One region of the Enterobacter cloacae complex sp. IR5418 genome, then DNA from elsewhere that is predicted to be linked to it. Evidence: predicted binding sites of a transcription regulator. Region 1 holds the regulator's gene; each other region holds the start of a gene.
The links. Region 1 encodes PhoB, which activates phosphate uptake and scavenging genes when phosphate is short. Its sites were predicted from a motif close to CTGTCATAAAACTGNCNNAT; they were not measured.

Region 1 (4,274 bases):
TGCCACTTTGTGTTTTTCAAAAACCATGGCGGAAATCTGGCCGTAAATTTCCGTCCCGGTCAGTTCTTCCAGCAGTTCTGCGCGATCGCCCGGTTTAGCATTCAGGAAGGCGGCAAACTGCCCCTGGGAGAGCAACATCGAACGGGTAAAGCGACCGTAGTCCAGCCCGGTCAGCGCGGCGGTTTGTTCCAGCTTATCCGTGACCTTATCCGCCAGGATTTTTCCATCCTCACAGCGGGCCAGCTCCACGCGCGGTGCCTGTAAGTTCCCGTCCGGCTGGTTGCGGGCGCGGTTCTGGCTCCAGAAAGCGCGATATGCCACGCCTTTCACCTCAAACTCCACCTCTGCCAGACACTCTGCGGTATCGCGCGTCATCAGGTCGTTTTGCGCCTGGGAGACCTTATTCAGACGCGGCGTTTCGTGGTACAGCGCCAGGCAGATGGCGTCGAGCAGCGTGGTTTTCCCCGCGCCGGTGGCGCCAGTGATGGCAAACAGCCCGTTGCTGGCGAACGGCTCCGCGGTGAAATCAATTTTCCACTCGCCTTTGAGCGAGTTCAGGTTTTTCAGACGCAGGCTCAGAATTTTCATGCGTTTTCTTCCTCGTCATTGAGGGCGTGCAGCGTCTGAATAAACAGCTCGTTCAGCCTGACGCGTCTGGCGTCGTCCATCTCTTCATGCGCCAGCCGCCGCTCGAATACCTCTTCTGCCCGAAGTTCACTTAGCGTTTCACGTTGGGCGCTCAGCAGAATTTTCTCGCGCTGTTCGCGGCTGCGGCGCACCAGCAGCACCTCTACCGGCAAATCTTCGGTCAGCGCCTGAATTTTTCGCTGCATATCATGCAGGTACTCATCAGTGGTGATTTCAATATCCAGCCAGACTGGCGGATCAAGCTCTGCGCCGCGCCATTGCTCAAGCTGTTCCGTAATCGCGGCAAGATCGCCTTTCAGCACCGCCAGCGGCTGGGTGACCGGCACCTCCAGCGTCTCGACGGCGCTGAGTTTGCCGTCGGTGAAGCTCACCAGATGCACGGACTTGGCCTTACCGGTTTCATCGAAACTGAGCGGAACAGGGGAGCCACAGTAGCGGATATGCTCGCAGCCGCCGATGACCTGCGCCCGGTGGATATGCCCGAGAGCAATGTAGTCGGCGGGCGGGAAGTTCTGCGCCGGAAACGCGTCCAGCGTACCGATATAGATCTCGCGCACCGCGTCACTCTTACTGGCCCCGACGGTGGTGAGGTGTCCGGTGGCAATGATCGGAATGGCCTGTTCGCCGCGCAGGGCACAGGCTTGCGTATGCTGCTGGTGATAATAGTGGGTGATGGCCTGCAACAGATGCTGCTGTTTTTCGCTGCCGGACAGACCGGCCTGGCTTTGCACGATATCGCGCGGGCGTAAAAACGGGATTGGGCACAGCACCGCGCCCGGCGTGCCGTCGCGTTTTTTCAGGATCTGCGGCGCGTGTCCGGCGCTGGCCACCACGGTGGTATTGAGGAACGCCAGAATGTCGCGGGATTCATTCAGCGTCGCCACGGAGTCATGGTTTCCGGCGACAATCACCAGGTGACAACCGGTTTGCTGGAGGTTGACCACAAAACGGTTGTACAGCTCACGCGCATAGCTCGGCGGCGATCCGGTATCGAAAATGTCGCCCGCCACAATAATTGCGTCCACCTCATGAGCCTGAGCCGTCTCCAGCAGCCAGTTCAGGAACGCGTCATGTTCCGCGGCGCGGCTTTTGCTGTAAAAATTTTGACCCAGGTGCCAGTCTGAGGTGTGAAGTATGCGCATAAGAGATCCGTGGCAATAATAAGAAAGCAGGATTATAAACTTTCGGGGAACGGAAAATAACCGCTGTAATAAAACAACAGTTTGCCATTTATAGTGGTAATGTTTTTCATAAATCTGTCATAAATCTGACGCATAATGACGCCGCATCACAGACTTGTAACTTAAATACGATAAGACAGGGCAAAGTATGGCGAGACGTATTCTGGTCGTAGAAGATGAAGCTCCGATCCGTGAAATGGTGTGCTTCGTGCTTGAACAAAATGGCTTCCAGCCGGTTGAAGCGGAAGATTATGACAGCGCGGTGAATCAGCTGAATGAACCCTGGCCCGATCTGATCCTGCTGGACTGGATGCTGCCTGGCGGTTCCGGATTGCAGTTTATCAAGCATATCAAACGCGAGGCGATGACCCGCGATATCCCGGTGGTGATGCTCACGGCGCGCGGCGAGGAAGAGGATCGCGTGCGCGGTCTGGAAACCGGCGCGGACGATTACATCACCAAACCGTTCTCCCCGAAAGAGCTGGTGGCGCGTATTAAAGCCGTGATGCGCCGAATTTCACCGATGGCGGTGGAAGAGGTGATTGAGATGCAGGGTCTGAGTCTGGATCCCACTTCACACCGGGTCATGACCGGTGAAAACCCCCTCGATATGGGGCCAACCGAATTTAAACTCCTGCACTTCTTTATGACACACCCGGAGCGCGTTTACAGCCGCGAACAGTTGCTGAATAACGTCTGGGGAACTAACGTCTATGTCGAAGACCGAACGGTTGACGTCCATATTCGCCGCCTGCGTAAAGCACTGGAACTGAGCGGCCACGATCGCATGGTACAGACGGTCCGCGGCACGGGTTATCGTTTCTCGACCCGTTTCTGAACAATGACAGGAGTGTGACGCGTGCTGGAACGTCTGTCATGGAAAAGGCTCGTCTTTGAACTGATCTTATGTTGTATTCCGGCCCTCATTCTGGGGGCTATTTTTGGCTATCTGCCGTGGTTTTTACTGGTGGCCGTGACGGGATTGCTCGTCTGGCATTTCTGGAATTTACTGCGTCTCTCCTGGTGGCTATGGGTCGACAGAAGTATGACCCCCCCGCCGGGAAGCGGAAGCTGGGAACCGCTACTCTACGGCCTGCACCAGATGCAGATGCGTAATAAAAAGCGCCGTCGCGAGCTGGGAAGCCTGATCAAACGCTTTCGCAGCGGTGCGGAGTCGCTGCCGGATGCGGTGATCCTGACAACAGAAGAAGGGACGATCTTCTGGTGTAATGGCCTCGCACAACAGCTGCTGGGCCTGCGCTGGCCGGATGATAATGGCCAGAACATCCTGAACCTTCTGCGTTATCCCGAGTTCACGCTGTATCTGAAAAAGCGGGATTTTTCCCGCCCGCACAACCTTAAGCTCAATAACGGTCGCCATCTGGAAATCCGCGTGATGCCCTACAGCGATCGCCAGTGGCTGATGGTGGCACGTGACGTTACCCAGATGCACCAGCTTGAGGGCGCTCGCCGCAACTTCTTTGCTAACGTCAGCCACGAGCTGCGTACGCCATTGACGGTGCTTCAGGGCTACCTGGAGATGATGCAGGAGCAAACGCTTGAGGGGGCGCCGCGTGAGAAAGCGCTGCATACCATGCGTGAGCAGACGTTCCGCATGGAAGGGCTGGTTAAACAACTGCTGACGCTTTCAAAAATTGAGGCCGCCCCGTCGCTGGCGCTAAATGACATCATTGATGTGCCGATGATGTTGCGGGTGGTGGAGCGCGAAGCCCAAACGCTGAGTCATAATCAGCACACGCTGGCTTTTGACGTTGATAACACGCTGAAAGTGCTGGGCAGTGAAGATGAGTTGCGGAGCGCTATCTCAAACCTGGTCTATAACGCCGTGAATCATACCCCGAAAGGGACGCATATTACGGTGCGCTGGCAGCATACCCTGGCGGGGGCTGAGTTTAGCGTCGAGGACAACGGGCCGGGGATTGGGCCTGAACACCTTCCGCGTCTCACCGAACGGTTCTACCGGGTGGATAAGGCGCGCTCGCGGCAGACCGGCGGGAGCGGACTGGGGCTGGCTATCGTGAAGCATGCCGTCAGCCACCACGAAAGCCGGCTCAATATCGAAAGTACCCTGGGTAAGGGCACGCGCTTTAGTTTCGTTATCCCGGAACGATTAATTGCCAAAAAGCGCGCCTGACGGCGAGTGTGTCAGGCTACCTTTCCACGGGCCAGCGATTGCTGGCCCGTTTGCTTTGCAGTCAAGCGAAACGCGAATGAATATTATACGGCTGGTGCTTTTTTGTTCGCATGATTAGCCATGAGTTTTTCTTATATATGGCATATAATGTTGGTCTGCATTTTCATGCTGGCATATTGTTCTGGTTTTACGATCCCTTCTTGCCTTTAAACGTTATAAGCGTTTAAATTGCCCCCCATATACTGTCAGACCGACTGTATTTGCGTGGTAAATCGAAAAACTATTCTTCG
Region 2 (4,274 bases), on a different contig from region 1:
TGCGCAGCTCAAGGCCCGAGGCGCGGTGAAAGGTCTGGCGGATGTGACGGGTATCGGTCATAAGTACTCCGGTGATGAGCGTTTTTTATACCATGTCTGCGTATCGCCTGGCAGCGTCTTGTTAAGAACCCTCCGTATATACCCAACTTTACCTTCATAGCCAGTCAGATTGACTACCCTTAATACCCTAAGCGGTAAAACAAGGAGATTCGATATGGCTTACCAGACAGTAAATCCTGCCACGAACCAGCTCATCAAAGAATATCCCTCCCACACTGACGCAGACGTTGAAGCGGCGCTGAAGGCAGCCGATGCGCTCTATCACTCCGACTGGGCCAAAGGCGACATCAGCCAGCGCCTGCCGGTGCTGCATAAGCTGGCGGACCTGATCGACGAACGCGTGGAGGAGCTGGCAAAAATCGCCAGCCAGGAGATGGGTAAGCTCATCGAGCAAAGCCGCGGCGAGGTGAAGCTGTGCGCGCAAATTGCCCGCTACTATGCGGACAACGCGAAGCAGTTCCTGGCCCCGGTGAAGTATGACTCTGAACTCGGGGAAGCATGGGTTGAACATCACCCCATCGGCGTGCTGATGGCCGTCGAGCCGTGGAACTTCCCGTACTATCAGCTGATGCGCGTTCTGGCGCCAAACCTGGCAGCGGGCAACCCGGTGATCGCCAAGCACGCCAGCATCGTGCCGCACTGTGCCGAGACGTTTGCACAGCTGGTACGTGAAGCGGGCGCGCCGGAAGGGGCGTGGACCAACCTGTTTATCTCGTCCGATCAGGTGGCAAACATCATCGCCGACGATCGGGTGCAGGGGGCAGCGCTGACCGGTTCAGAAAAGGCGGGCAGCGTGGTTGCGGCACAGGCGGCGAAGCACATCAAAAAATCGACCCTTGAGCTGGGCGGTAACGACGTGTTCGTGGTGCTGGACGATGCGGACCTGGAGAAAGCGGTGAAGATCGGCGTAAACGCCCGACTCAACAACGCCGGGCAGGTCTGTACCGCGGCGAAGCGTTTTATCCTGCATGAGGGCATTGCAGACGCGTTCCTGAGCAAGTTCACCGAGGCGTTTAAGCAGGTGAAGATTGGCGATCCGCTGGACGAAAGCACCACGCTGGGGCCGCTGTCGTCTAAAGATGCGCTGGAAACGCTGACCAGACAGGTCGACGAGGCGGTGAAAAACGGTGCAACGCTGCACTATGGCGGCAAGCCGGTGCAGCGTGACGGGAGCTTCTTTGAGCCGACCATCCTGACCAATATCTCACGCGATAACCCGGCGTACTTCGAAGAGTTCTTTGGCCCGGTAGCGCAGATCTATGTGGTGAAAAACGACGACGAGGCGGTCGCCCTGGCGAACGATTCCCACTACGGTCTGGGCGGCGCGGTGTTCAGCCAGGACATCGAGCGCGCGAAGAAAATGGCGTCGCGCATTGAGACCGGGATGGTGTACATCAACTGGCTCACCGACACTGCGGCAGAGCTGCCGTTCGGCGGCGTGAAGCGTTCGGGTTACGGACGCGAGCTGTCGGACCTGGGGATCAAAGAGTTTGTGAACCAGAAGCTGGTGGTCGTTCGCAAGTAACATGGTAATAAAAAACCTGCCATTCGGCAGGTTTGTCATTAACGGTCGCATCGCCTTTTTTGCCGGGTGGCGCTGCGCTTACCCGGCCTACAATGTGCAATGATTTTAATAAATTGCACCTTTCATTGTAGGCCCGCGCAAGCGTAGCGCCGCCGGGCGAAACGCGCAAACAGGCTTAGAAGGACACGCCACCGCCTACGTAGGCACCGTCGATCAGCGTGTGGTTTGGACGACCGTCTTTACCGTCTACGCTCACGTGGCGATAACCCACTTTCAGCGTCACAGGTTTGACTGGTGTCCAGCTTACGCCGCCGTTAGCTTCAACATAGTTCTTCACGCTGTTGTTCAGCCCGTCTGGTGCCACATAACCCTCACCAAACACGTGAATGCTGTCCGTCAGCGCAACGTTGACACCGCCGCCAATCGGGAACGCCACGCCGTTATCGCCTTTTTTCGGGCCGATGTAGATGGCTTTCGCACCCGCGTTCAGCATTACCGGGCCTACTTCCAGGTTGTAGCCAGCCCCAACGCCGCCGGTCTGGGTGCCGTCATCGGTGTTTTTCAGCCAGTTGCTCTCCGCATACAGGCCTGATGAGGATTTCCCCATTTCCAGATTGAGGTTAGTAAAGTTTTTACCTTGCTCAATGCTGCCACCCATGGCCAGTGCGGAACCCGATACGGCGGTCAGAGCAGAAAGGATCAGGATGTTAAGTTTTTTCATGAGTGCTTCCTCGTCATTAAATTAATCTGAGGGCACCTTAACAAGTGATGTTTATGACTGCAAATGTGACTGCTGTCGCGTTTTTATACTGGTTTTATTGGATTTTTGAATCTTAAATGTTGTGAAGATGTTTATAGGGCAAATCGTCAATGCCCAATACATTCGCGTTTAGGGACAGTTTACATTCCTGGCTAAACGTAAAATGAACGAGGCGCAAAGAGTCATTCGCGATGAATTAATTGGGTTTCTAATAATTTCCAAAAGTATTTCAGCTGACACAGATAAAGACAGAGGTTTACATTTCTGGTGATTGATATACGTCTATAAGAGGCGGTTCAGTGCATAAACATGTCATTTTTCTGACACGTTTCTTCATTACGTTGTTGGCTTCACTAACTGGATGCTAACAATATGAAAAGAAAAATCATTCCTGTGCTTATCGGTTGTGCGCTCTCTTTCTCTGGCCTGGCGGCACAGCCAACCGCGGAGCGCTACGTCGTCAGCTTTCCCGAAGGCTCACATATCAAATACAGCGGTGCATTTGCCAGCGCATTCCCGAATGGGCTGCCTGTGGGAATCGGTTCGGGTTTGTTGTTCACGGGCAAGCAGGGCGATGCGCTGACGTTTGCGACCGTGACCGATCGCGGTCCTAACGCGGACTCACCAAAAATGGGGAAAAACGACGCCAAAATCTTTGTTACCCCGGATTTCGCCCCGCTGCTGATGACGATTCGTGTGCAAAACGGTAAAGCGGAGGCCGTTGATGCGCGTCCTCTGCATGACGATAAAGGCGAGATCAACGGTCTGCCGCTGCAAAGCGGGGTGATTGGTTCCACCAATGAAATCGCGCTAAGCGACACCTTAAAAGTGCTGAAAGGCGATAACCGCGGACTGGATACGGAAGGCATTACCCCGGACGGGAAGGGTGGTTACTGGCTGTGCGATGAGTATGGCCCGTTCCTGATTAACATCGACAGTAAAGGGAAAATCCTCGCGATCCACGGCCCGCAGGCGGCGGAAGGGGAGAAATCTATCGCGGGCGGTCTGCCAAACGTTATCAAATGGCGTCAGGCAAACCGGGGCTTCGAAGGGCTGACCCGTATGCCGGACGGACGCATTATCGCCGCCGTGCAAAGCACGCTGGATATCGACGGGAAGAGCAAAAAACAGGCGCTGTTTACGCGTCTGGTGAGCTACGACCCGGCGACCGGGAAAACCGCGATGTACGGCTACCCCATCGACAGCGCGGCTTACAGCAAAAACAGCGACGCTAAAATCGGCGACATCGTTGCGCTGGATAACCACACTATCCTGCTGATTGAACAGGGCGAGGATAAAAACGACGCGATGCGTAACCTTATCTACAGGGTGGATCTGAGTAAGGCGAGCGATCTGGCGGCATTCGACAAGCCGGGCGAGTACCCGGAGTTTGATGATGAGAAAACGCTGGCGCAGCGCGGCATCACGCTTGCGGCTAAAACGCAGGTGGTCGATCTGCGTGCGCTGGGCTGGCAGCAGGAGAAGGCCGAAGGGCTGGCGCTGTTCGACGGCAAACGGCTTGCGGTGGCGAACGATAATGACTTTGGCGTGAAGGGGGCGATGCAAAACCCGGTCGAGGGCAAGAAGCTCAAGGACTATCGGGTGAACGCGGAAGGCACGCTGACGCTGGATGATAAGCCGGTGGAAACCACGCTCAGCGTGAAGCCGCTGAAGAAGCCGGAGTCCGACAGCGAGCTGTGGATTGTAACGCTTCCGGAGGCGTTGAAATGAGAGCGGTTGGTTAATCGACCACTTCTAAAGAAATGCAGCACTATACCCATGCGTCTATGGGACTAGTGCTTTTTTTATATGTTATTCAAAAGGTTAACCTGTCATTTTTTCCAAGATTATCATGTTTTGTATGGTTGCTAAACAAATTAGAGAAAGTACTGGGGAAGGCAGCTATTATTTGTTATCTTATGTATTATA
Region 3 (4,274 bases), on a different contig from region 1:
TTGGCGCAGTTGCGCAGCGTGATATTGCTGAAATCCTTCTCGAAGGTTTACGTCGTCTGGAATACCGTGGTTACGACTCTGCCGGTCTGGCTGTTGTCGATGCAGAAGGGCATATGACCCGTCTGCGCCGTCTCGGTAAAGTGCAGATGCTGGCCCAGGCCGCGGAAGAACATCCGCTGCACGGTGGTACCGGTATTGCGCACACCCGCTGGGCGACCCACGGCGAACCGTCTGAAGGTAACGCGCACCCGCATGTGTCTGAACACATCGTGGTGGTACATAACGGCATTATCGAAAACCACGAACCGTTGCGCGAAGAACTGAAAGCGCGCGGCTATACCTTCGTCTCTGAAACCGACACCGAAGTAATTGCTCACCTGGTGCACTGGGAGCTGGCACAGGGCGGTACACTGCGTGATGCGGTGCTGCGTGCGATCCCTCAGCTGCGCGGTGCTTACGGTACGGTGATCATGGATTCCCGCGATCCGTCCACCTTGCTGGCCGCGCGTTCCGGTAGCCCGATGGTGATTGGTCTGGGCATGGGTGAAAACTTTATCGCTTCCGACCAGCTGGCGCTGCTGCCAGTAACCCGTCGCTTTATCTTCCTGGAAGAGGGAGACATTGCCGAGGTGACACGTCGCAGCGTGACCGTCTTCGATACCAAAGGCGAGCAGGTTAAGCGTCAGGAGATCGAATCAAACCTGCAATACGACGCGGGCGACAAAGGCGCTTACCGTCACTACATGCAGAAAGAGATCTACGAGCAGCCAAACGCCATTAAAAACACGCTGACCGGGCGCATCAGCCACGGCGAAGTGGATCTGAGCGAGCTGGGTGCCAACGCCAACGAGCTGCTGGGCAAAGTCGAGCATATTCAGATCGTGGCCTGCGGTACCTCGTACAACTCCGGCATGGTCTCGCGCTACTGGTTTGAATCCCTGGCAGGCGTGCCGTGTGATGTGGAAATCGCCTCTGAGTTCCGCTATCGCAAATCTGCGGTCCGTCGTAACAGCCTGATGATCACCCTTTCCCAGTCTGGTGAAACGGCAGATACCCTGGCAGCGCTGCGTCTGTCTAAAGAACTGGGTTACCTGGGCTCGCTGGCGATCTGTAACGTGCCTGGCTCTTCACTGGTACGTGAATCCGATCTGGCGCTGATGACCAAAGCGGGCACCGAAATCGGCGTGGCCTCCACCAAGGCGTTCACCACACAGCTGACCGTTCTGCTGATGCTGGTGGCGAAACTGGCGCGTCTGAAAGGTCTGGATGCTTCCGTTGAACATGACATCGTGCATGGCCTTCAGGCACTGCCGAGCCGTATTGAGCAGATGCTGTCTCAGGACAAACGCATTGAGGCACTGGCGGAAGATTTCTCTGACAAACATCACTCCCTGTTCCTGGGGCGTGGCGATCAGTATCCGATAGCGCTGGAAGGCGCGCTGAAGCTGAAAGAGATCTCTTACATTCACGCGGAAGCCTACGCGGCGGGCGAGCTGAAACATGGCCCGCTGGCGCTGATCGACGCGGATATGCCGGTTATCGTGGTGGCACCGAACAACGAACTGCTGGAAAAGCTGAAATCTAACATCGAAGAAGTGCGCGCCCGTGGCGGTGTACTGTACGTCTTTGCGGATAAAGATGCCGGTTTCGCCAGCAGCGACAACATGCACATCATCGAGATGCCGCATGTGGAAGAGGTAATTGCACCGATCTTCTACACCGTTCCGCTGCAACTACTGGCTTATCACGTCGCGCTGATCAAAGGCACCGACGTTGACCAGCCGCGAAATCTGGCGAAGTCCGTTACCGTAGAATAATCCCTTCAGACTCCACCTTCGGGTGGAGTTTTTTTATGACAACCTGTCATTTTCAGCTATTTTTTTAGTGTCACATAAAGAAAATATTACTGAAATCCTGCCGTCATGTTTCCATCTAACAATATGATAAATATAGTTATTTTTGTTTTTCTTTAAGTGAAATTTTCATTGTCATAAAACTGTCATATTTCGTACATTTATCTGTCACCTGTTTGTCCTATTTTGCTCATCGTAGCCACTTAAACAATGATTTACGAAATCCTTGCAGGAGACATTATGAAAGTTATGCGTACCACTGTCGCAACTGTTGTCGCCGCGACCTTATCTCTGAGCGCTTTCTCTGCCTTTGCAGCAGCAAGCCTGACTGGCGCTGGTGCAACCTTCCCTGCGCCGGTGTATGCCAAATGGGCGGATACCTACCAGAAAGAAACCGGCAACAAGGTTAACTATCAGGGTATCGGCTCCTCCGGTGGCGTAAAACAAATTACCGCAAATACCGTTGATTTCGGCGCATCCGACGCTCCGCTGTCTGATGAGAAACTGAATCAGGAAGGCCTGTTCCAGTTCCCGACCGTAATCGGCGGCGTTGTGCTGGCTGTTAACATCCCTGGCCTGAAATCAGGCGAGCTGGTGCTGGACGGCAAAACCCTGGGTGACATCTACCTGGGTAAAATTAAAAAATGGGATGACGAAGCCATCACCAAACTGAACCCGGGCGTTAAGCTGCCTTCGCAGAACATCGCTGTGGTTCGTCGCGCTGACGGCTCTGGTACCTCCTTCGTCTTCACCAGCTACCTGGCGAAAGTGAACGAAGAGTGGAAATCGAAAGTCGGTTCCGGCTCTACCGTTAACTGGCCAACCGGTCTGGGCGGTAAAGGCAACGACGGTATCGCTGCCTTCGTACAGCGTCTGCCTGGCTCTATCGGCTACGTAGAGTACGCCTACGCTAAGCAGAACAACCTGGCTTACACCAAACTGGTTTCTGCCGACGGCAAACCGGTTAGCCCGACCGAAGAGAACTTCGCCAACGCCGCGAAAGGCGCTGACTGGAGCAAATCTTTCGCGCAGGACCTGACCAACCAGAAAGGCGACGATGCATGGCCGATCACGTCTACCACCTTCATTCTGGTCCACAAAGAGCAGAAGAAGCCTGAGCAGGGTGCTGAAGTGCTGAAGTTCTTCGACTGGGCATACAAAAACGGCGGCAAACAGGCTAACGACCTGGATTACGCCAGCCTGCCAGACAGCGTGGTTGAGCAGATCCGTGCTGCATGGAAAACCAACGTGAAAGACAGCAGCGGTAAAGCGCTGTACTAACAGGATATATTTAACGAAGATGGCGGGTGTCGCGCAGCGATCCCGCCCTACGGTTTACTCTGTAGGCCCGGTAAGCGTCAGCGCCACCGGGCATATTCGTAAAAACGTCTCAAACAGAAGAGTAATTTATGGCTGCAACCAAGCCTGCATTTAACCCTCCGGGTAAAAAAGGTGACATGATTTTCAGCGTGCTGGTGAAACTGGCTGCGCTGATTGTGCTATTGCTGCTGGGCGGCATTATCGTGTCCCTGATTTTCTCCTCCTGGCCGAGCATTCAAAAATTTGGTTTCGCCTTCCTGTGGACCAAAGAGTGGGATGCGCCGAACGATATTTACGGTGCGCTGGTGCCGATTTACGGCACGCTGGTGACCTCGTTTATCGCCCTGCTGATTGCGGTTCCGGTGAGCTTCGGTATTGCCCTGTTTCTGACGGAACTGGCACCCGGCTGGCTGCGACGCCCGCTGGGTATCGCCATTGAACTGCTGGCCGCCATCCCAAGTATCGTTTACGGCATGTGGGGCCTGTTTATCTTTGCGCCGCTGTTTGCGACGTACTTCCAGGAGCCGGTCGGTAACGTGCTTTCTGCCATTCCGTTTGTGGGGGCGCTGTTCTCCGGCCCGGCATTCGGTATCGGCATTCTGGCGGCAGGTGTGATCCTCGCCATCATGATTATTCCGTACATTGCGGCGGTCATGCGTGATGTCTTCGAACAAACCCCGGTGATGATGAAAGAGTCGGCCTATGGCATCGGCTGCACCACCTGGGAAGTTATCTGGCGTATCGTCCTTCCGTTCACCAAAAATGGGGTGATTGGCGGCATTATGCTGGGCTTAGGCCGCGCGCTGGGTGAAACCATGGCCGTGACCTTTATCATCGGCAACACCTACCAGCTCGACAGTGCCTCGCTCTATATGCCGGGGAACAGTATTACCTCTGCGCTGGCGAACGAATTTGCCGAAGCGGAATCCGGGCTGCACGTCGCCGCGCTGATGGAACTGGGTCTGATCCTGTTTGTTATCACCTTTATTGTGCTGGCTATCTCCAAGCTGATGATTATGCGTCTGGCTAAAAACGAGGGGGCACGCTAATGGCGACTCTCGACATGCAAAACACCGCTCAGCTTGCGGAATCCCGTCGCAA

Region 2: ACOTX7_RS20830 (esterase-like activity of phytase family protein) is a predicted target of PhoB. The motif match lies at 2,653-2,672, and genes of this name have one in related genera.
Region 3: pstS (phosphate ABC transporter substrate-binding protein PstS) is a predicted target of PhoB. The motif match lies at 1,986-2,005, and genes of this name have one in related genera.

The regions. Positions count from the first base shown of each region.
Region 1 is NZ_JBMKHS010000002.1:32,768-37,041, forward strand. Features, by position in the region: gene sbcC (exonuclease subunit SbcC) at 1-588, opposite strand, end outside; gene sbcD (exonuclease subunit SbcD) at 585-1,790, opposite strand; gene phoB (phosphate response regulator transcription factor PhoB) at 1,978-2,667, shown strand; gene phoR (phosphate regulon sensor histidine kinase PhoR) at 2,689-3,984, shown strand.
Region 2 is NZ_JBMKHS010000040.1:2,305-6,578, reverse strand. Features, by position in the region: gene ACOTX7_RS20840 (NAD-dependent succinate-semialdehyde dehydrogenase) at 215-1,585, shown strand; gene ACOTX7_RS20835 (YfaZ family outer membrane protein) at 1,761-2,306, opposite strand; gene ACOTX7_RS20830 (esterase-like activity of phytase family protein) at 2,718-4,076, shown strand.
Region 3 is NZ_JBMKHS010000019.1:28,226-32,499, forward strand. Features, by position in the region: gene glmS (glutamine--fructose-6-phosphate transaminase (isomerizing)) at 1-1,817, shown strand, start outside; gene pstS (phosphate ABC transporter substrate-binding protein PstS) at 2,094-3,134, shown strand; gene pstC (phosphate ABC transporter permease PstC) at 3,263-4,222, shown strand; gene pstA (phosphate ABC transporter permease PstA) at 4,222-4,274, shown strand, end outside.